DNA from 3 places in the Pseudorhodoferax sp. genome. Region 1 is predicted to be linked to each of the others. Evidence: predicted binding sites of a transcription regulator. Region 1 holds the regulator's gene; each other region holds the start of a gene.
The links. The regulator FNR, encoded in region 1, switches genes on or off when oxygen is low (the NO sensors DNR and NnrR bind a similar motif). The targets are predictions, from matches to a motif close to TTGATNNNNATCAA.

Region 1 (2,258 bases):
AGGGCGCCGACCCGGTGGTCCAGGACCCCGCCGCGGCGCAGGCCGCCGAGCAGTCGTTCGACCACCAGCCGGCCATGCAGGGCCGCAACCACGCGGCCACCGGCGGCGTGCCGGCCGCGCGCTGAAGGGCAGGGGCCGCCGCCATGTGGGGACAACGCCTGATGTGGATCGCCTGGCCGGCCTTCCTGGCCGCGGGCGTGCTGGAGATGCTGGTGTTCGCGCTGATCGACCCGCACGACCTGCACTGGTTGGGCCGCGCGCTGGAATGGTCGCCGATGGCCGTCTACACCGCCACCTTCTTCGGCTTCTGGCTGGTGTGCATGGGCGCCTGCGCGATGACGGCGCTGCTGGCGCTGACGCCGGCGGAGCTCAACCGCGGCGCGGCGCGGCTCAATGGCAGACCTGTGGATTGACGATGCGCTGCAGCGCATCGGCATCGCGGATGCGCAGGTGCCGCTGCTTGACCTCGACGATGCCCTCGTCGACGAACTTGGAGAAGGTGCGGCTCACGGTCTCCAGCTTCAGGCCCAGGTAGCTGCCGATCTCCTCGCGCGTCATGCGCAGGATCAGCTCGCTGCGCGAGAAGCCGCGCGCGTGCAGGCGCTTGACCAGGTTCAGCAGGAAGGCCGCCACGCGCTCCTCGGCGCGCATGCTGCCCAGCAGCAGCATCACGCCGTGCTCGCGCACGATCTCGCGGCTCATGATCTTGTGCACGTGGTGCTGCAGCGCGTTGACCTCGCGCGAGAGCTCTTCCAGCCGGTCGAACGGCATCACGCAGACCTCGGCATCCTCCAGCGCCACGGCGTCGCAGCTGTGCCGGTCGTTGACGATGCCGTCCAGGCCGATGATCTCGCCGGCCATCTGGAAGCCGGTGACCTGTTCGCGCCCGTCGGCCGTGGCCACCGTGGTCTTGAAGAAGCCGGTGCGGATCGCGTAGAGCGAGCTGAACTTCTCGCCGTTGTGGAACAGCGTCCCGCCGCGCTTGATGGAGCGGCGCGTGGCGACGACCTCGTCGATGCGCGCGAGCTCCTGCTGGTCCAGCTGCATCGGCATGCACAGTTCGCGCAGATTGCAGTTGGAACAGGCGACTTTGACGGCGAGTGGGTTCATGGCGTCCTTTCTGACCTAGCGCAAATTGTCTCAAAACCGATTGTGACGGCGCTTGATCATGGTCAAGCACGGGATTGTTCTACCGCGGCACAGTGGCAGCCTGAGGATTTCCCATGACGACGACGATGGCTTCCCTTGCCGTTCCAGCCTGCCAGGTTCCCGAGGACGTGCTGCGGCGCTTCGACCGGCCCGGGCCGCGCTACACCTCCTATCCGACGGCCGACCGCTTCGTCGAGGCCTTCGGCCCGCAGGACCTGGCGCAGGCCTTGCAGCAGCGGTGCAACGGCGGGGCGGGGCAGGCCCTGCCGCTGTCGCTGTACGTACACGTTCCGTTCTGCGAATCGCTGTGCTACTACTGCGCCTGCAACAAGATCATCACCCGGCGCCACGAGAAGGCCGGGCCCTACCTGGACTATCTGGAGCGCGAGATCGAGCTCGTCGTCGCTGCGCTGGGCGCGGGCCAGCCAGTATCGCAGCTGCACCTGGGCGGCGGCAGCCCGACCTTCCTGGACGACGCGGAACTGGCGCGCCTGATGGACGCGCTGCGCCGCCGGTTCGCGCTGGCGCCCGGCGCCGAGTGCGCGATCGAGGTCGATCCGCGCACCGTCGACGCCGCGCGGCTGGAGCGGCTGGCCGCGCTCGGCTTCAACCGCCTGTCCTTCGGCGTGCAGGACTTCGACCCGGCCGTGCAGAAGGCCGTGCACCGGGTGCAGCCGTTCGAGCAGGTCGAGGCGCTGGTGCGCGCCGCGCGCGGGGCCGGCTTCGAGTCCATGAACGTGGACCTGATCTACGGCCTGCCGCAGCAGACGCCGGCCTCCTTCGCGCGCACGCTGGAGCAGGTGGTCGCGCTGCGGCCCGAGCGCATCGCGCTGTACGGCTACGCGCACCTGCCCGAGCGCTTCAAGCCGCAGCGGCGCATCCATGCCGAGCAGCTGCCCGACGGCCCGGCCCGGCTGGCCATGCTGGGCGCGGCGCTGGCGCGCTTCCAGCAGGCCGGCTACGTCTACGTCGGCATGGACCACTTCGCGCTGCCCGACGATCCGCTGGCCGTGGCCAAGCGCCAGGGCCGGCTGCACCGCAACTTCCAGGGCTACAGCACGCAGCCGGACTGCGACCTGGTGGCGCTGGGCGTGTCGGCCATCGGCAAG
Region 2 (2,258 bases), 3.8 Mb from region 1:
CGCCACCCATTCCATGTCCTGCACGCCGACGGCGAACGCGAACAGCACGGCCGCCAGCAGGATGCACAGCACCGTGAAGCGCCGGCCGAAGGCGTCGATCTTGCGCAGCAGCGGCGTGGTCAGCGGCTGCACCCCGCCCAGCAGGCTGCTGATGCGGCCGATCTCGGTGTGCACGCCGGTGGCCACCACCGTTCCCAGGCCCTGCCCGGCCGCCACCAGCGTGCCGGAATAGGCCATGCCGTCGCGGTCGCCCAGCGCCGCCCGGGCGTCGACGGCGGCCTCGGACTTGGTGCTGGCCACGGACTCGCCGGTCAGGATGGCCTCGTCCACCAGCAGGCCGCGCGCGCGCAGCAGGCGCAGGTCGGCCGGCACGCGGTCGCCGGCCTCCAGCAGCACCACGTCGCCCGGCACCAGGCCGGCCACCGGCACGGCCAGGCGCCGGCCCTCGCGCAGCACGCGCGCGCTGGGCGCCAGCATCGCGCGCAGCGCATCCAGCGCCTGCTCGGCCTTGCCCTCCTGCACGAAGCCGACGATGGCGTTGACCAGCACCACGCCGACGATCACGCTGGCGTCGACCCAGTGGCCCAGCACCGCCGCCACCACCGCCGCGGACAGCAGGAACAGGATCAGCGCGTTGTTGAACTGCGCCAGGAAGCGCCGGAACGGGTGCACGCGCGGCGGCGCCGGCAGCTCGTTCGGGCCGTGGCGGGCCAGCCGCGCGGCGGCCTCGGCAGCGGTCAGGCCCTCGCGGCGGCTGTCGAGCCGCTGCAGGACGTCGTCGGCCGGCAGGGCATGCCAGTCGCTGGCGGCCGGCTCGGCCGCGGGGGAAGAAACATCGGTCGCCATGGCGTCAATGGAACACAGCCGCGTCACGGAATGAGCGAATTCAGCGCGCTAGACTGGGGATATTCGCTCGAATATCGTGCTCCCTTGACTTGCATCAATCGTGGCGCCCACCGCGCCGCGACAGTTCCCGCCATGTCCCTGCCCAACGCGCCTGCTCCGACCCAACAGCTCGACACCCTGGTCCACGCCGCCCTCGCCCGCATGAGCGGCTCGCTCTCGCCCACGTCGGCCCTGCTGGCCTGGCAGGACTGGGTGGCCCACCTGGCCGGCTCGCCCGGCCGCCAGATGGCGCTGGCCAGCCTGGCCGCCACGCAGGCCCAGGCGCTGGCCTGGTACCTGGCCGAGGCGCTGAGCACGCGCCCCGGCGACGCACGCGCGCTGGTGGCGCCGCCGGCGCAGGACCGCCGCTTCGCCGCGCCCGAATGGCGCCAGTGGCCATTCAACCTGTGGCACCAGTCCTTCCTGCTGGTGGAGCAGTGGTGGGATGCCGCCACGCACGGCGTGCCGGGCGTGGACCCGCACCACGAGCGCGTCGTCGCGTTCTGGGCGCGCCAGTGGCTGGACATGTGCTCGCCCGGCAACCGCATCGCCACCAACCCGCTGGTGATCAAGGCGACGCTGGCCGAGGGCGGCGCCAACCTCGTGCGCGGCACCCAGCACCTGCTCACCGACCTGGCCCAGGCCGCCACCGGCGAGGCGCTGGCCGCGCCGGGCGGCTTCGCGGTCGGGCGCGACCTGGCCGCCACGCCCGGCAAGGTGGTGCTGCGCAACCGGGTCATGGAGCTGATCCAGTACCAGCCGACCACCGCCGAGGTGCACCCCGAGCCGGTGCTGCTGGTGCCGGCCTGGATCATGAAGTACTACATCCTGGACCTCTCGCCGCACGATTCGCTGGTCAAGTACCTGCTGGACCAGGGCCACACCGTGTTCTGCATCTCCTGGAAGAACCCGGGCGAGGCCGAGCGCGACCTGGGCATGGACGACTACCTGCGCGACGGCTTCTTCGCCGCGCTCGACGCCGTGAACGCGATCTGCCCGCAGCGCCAGGTGCACGCCACCGGCTACTGCCTGGGCGGCACGCTGCTGGCCATCGCGGCCGCAGCCATGGCGCGCGACGGCGACGCGCGGCTGGCCAGCGTCAGCCTGTTCGCCGCGCAGACCGACTTCAGCGAGCCCGGCGAGCTGGCCCTGTTCATCGACGAGAGCCAGGTCAGCCTGCTGGAGGCGCAGATGGCCGCCACCGGCTACCTCAAGGCCAGCCAGATGGCCGGCGCGTTCCAGATGCTGCGCTCCTACGACCTGCTGTGGTCGCGCCTGGTGCACGACTACCTGCTCGGCGAGCGCGCCAGCATGAACGACCTGATGGCCTGGAACGCCGACGCCACGCGCATGCCCGCGCGCATGCATTCCGA
Region 3 (2,258 bases), 2.9 Mb from region 1:
GCAGGACAAGCTGCGCGCCTGCGCCGGTGCGCTGGGCCTGGCGGTCGCCGGCTGGTACGACAGCCCGATCCTGGGCGGCGATGGCAACCGCGAATTCCTGATGGTGTTGAGGACAACATGACAAGCGCGAACCCGCTCCCCGTGAGCTTTGAGTTCTTTCCGCCCAAGACGCCCGAGGGCGTCGCCAAGCTGCGCACGGTGCGCCAGGCGCTGTACGCGCGCCGGCCGCAGTTCTGCTCGGTGACCTACGGGGCCGGCGGCTCCACGCAGCAGGGCACCTTCGGCGCCGTGGCCGAGATCCTGGCCGAGGGCGTGGACGCGGCCTCGCACTTCTCGTGCATCGGCGCCACGCGCGAGAGCGTGCGCGCGCAGCTGGCCGAGCTGCGCGCCATGGGCGTCAGGCGCCTGGTGGCGCTGCGCGGCGACCTGCCCAGCGGCTACGGCGCCGGCGGCGCGTTCCAGTACGCCAGCGACCTGGTGGCCTTCATCCGCGCCGAGACCGGCGACGCCTTCCACATCGAGGTGGCGGCCTATCCCGAGGTGCACCCCCAGGCACGTTCGCCCGAGGCCGACTTCGCGGCCTTCGCGGCCAAGGCGCGCGCCGGCGCCGACGGCGCGATCACGCAGTACTTCTACAACGCCGACGCGTTCTTCCGCTTCCGCGACGAGTGCCAGCGCCAGGGGCTGGACCTGCCGATCGTGCCGGGCATCATGCCGATCACGAGCTCGACGCAGCTGATGCGCTTTTCCGACGCCTGCGGTGCCGAGATCCCGCGCTGGATCCGGCTGCGGCTGCAGGCCTTCGGCGACGACACGGCGGCGATCAAGGCCTTCGGGCTGGACGTGGTGGCCGGCCTGTGCGAGCGCCTGCGCGCCGGCGGCGCCCCGGCGCTGCACTTCTACACGATGAACCAGTCGGCCGCGACGCTGGCGCTGTGCGACCGGCTGGGCCTGTGATCGTCGCGTAGACGCGACACCGGGATTTGACCCAGCGCAAACCCGCTGCAGCCGCCCGGCACCGGCCGGCCGTGCTTGACCGGGCTCAAACGCGGCCGTGGTCCGCGCCTCTGTAATCGGCCATGGGACATCCCCACAGAGCAGACATCCAAGAGAGCAAGACCATGAAGAAGCAAGTGATCGCCGCCGCCGTGCTGGGCATGCTGGCGGCTGGCGCCGCCGTCGCGCAGACCGCGGCCCAGGGCCCGTGGCAGGTGCGCGCGCGCGCCGTCCATCTCGACAGTGCCAACCACGACAGCACCGGCCTCGGCCTGTCGGTCAACGACAAGTGGATCCCGGAAGTCGACATCAGCTACTTCTTCACGCCGAACATCGCGGCCGAGTTGATCCTGACCTACCCGCAGAAGCACGACCTGCGCGCCGGCGGCGCCACGATCGGCACGCTGCGCCACCTGCCGCCTACGCTGACGGCGCAGTACCACTTCAACCCGACCGGCCAGATCCGCCCCTACGTGGGCGCCGGCATCAACTACACGCGCTTCAGCTCGGTGCACCTGCCGGCCGGCGTGAGCATCGACAAGAACAGCTTCGGCGGCGCGCTGCAGGTGGGCGTGGACATCCCGCTGCCGTACAAGGGCCTGTCGCTGAACATCGACGTGAAGAAGGTCTGGATCGGCACCGACGTGAAGGCCGCCGGCCAGAAGATCGGCAGCTTCGACGTCGATCCGGTGCTGATCGGCGTCGGCCTGGGCTACCGGTTCTGACCGATCCCCAGGGCCTGGGCCACGGCCCGGGCCTGGCGGTCCAGCCGGCGCGAGGCCGGCTGCAGCCGCGCCTGCTGCTGCAACAGGTGCTGGGCCTCGGCGAGCTGGCCGCTTCGGGCCAGCGCATCGAGGTACAGCTGCTGGAACAGGTCGCGCTGCGCATGGCTGCCGCCGATCTCGCGCAGGCGCGGCAGCGCCAGGGCCAGGGTCCGCGCGGCCGTGGCGTGGTCGCCACGCGCATGCGCCAGCAGGCCTTGCGCGGCCGGTAGCGCGACGCTGCGCCAGGCCTCCTGCGGCGCCTGTTGCGCATGGCGGGCGAGATCGGCCAGCAGCACGTCCGCCTCGGGCCGGCCGGCGCGTGCCAGGCCGTAGAGATAGTGCAGGTCCAGGAACGCCAGCACGTGGTCGGCCACGCGCGGCGCCAGCCAGGGCGCCAGTTCCTGCCAGCGCGGGCCCACGCCGGCGCCGGCCAGTTCCAGCCGGGCCAGCAGCGAGACGGCGTTGACCTGGTCCTGCGAATACGTCTTCAGCACGCCC

Region 2: QM782_RS00885 (PHA/PHB synthase family protein) is a predicted target of FNR. The motif match lies at 931-944, and genes of this name have one in related genera.
Region 3: QM782_RS04915 (OmpW/AlkL family protein) is a predicted target of FNR. The motif match lies at 1,033-1,046, and genes of this name have one in related genera.

What each region holds. Positions count from the first base shown of each region.
Region 1 covers NZ_JASGJZ010000001.1:3,967,942-3,970,199, forward strand. The annotation lists gene QM782_RS18590 (nitrogen fixation protein FixH) at 1-125, shown strand, start outside; gene QM782_RS18595 (hypothetical protein) at 144-413, shown strand; gene fnr (fumarate/nitrate reduction transcriptional regulator Fnr) at 391-1,110, opposite strand; gene hemN (oxygen-independent coproporphyrinogen III oxidase) at 1,224-2,258, shown strand, end outside.
Region 2 covers NZ_JASGJZ010000001.1:183,227-185,484, forward strand. The annotation lists gene QM782_RS00880 (HAD-IC family P-type ATPase) at 1-846, opposite strand, end outside; gene QM782_RS00885 (PHA/PHB synthase family protein) at 979-2,258, shown strand, end outside.
Region 3 covers NZ_JASGJZ010000001.1:1,027,271-1,029,528, reverse strand. The annotation lists gene QM782_RS04925 (TlyA family RNA methyltransferase) at 1-121, shown strand, start outside; gene metF (methylenetetrahydrofolate reductase [NAD(P)H]) at 118-957, shown strand; gene QM782_RS04915 (OmpW/AlkL family protein) at 1,122-1,721, shown strand; gene QM782_RS04910 (tetratricopeptide repeat protein) at 1,709-2,258, opposite strand, start outside.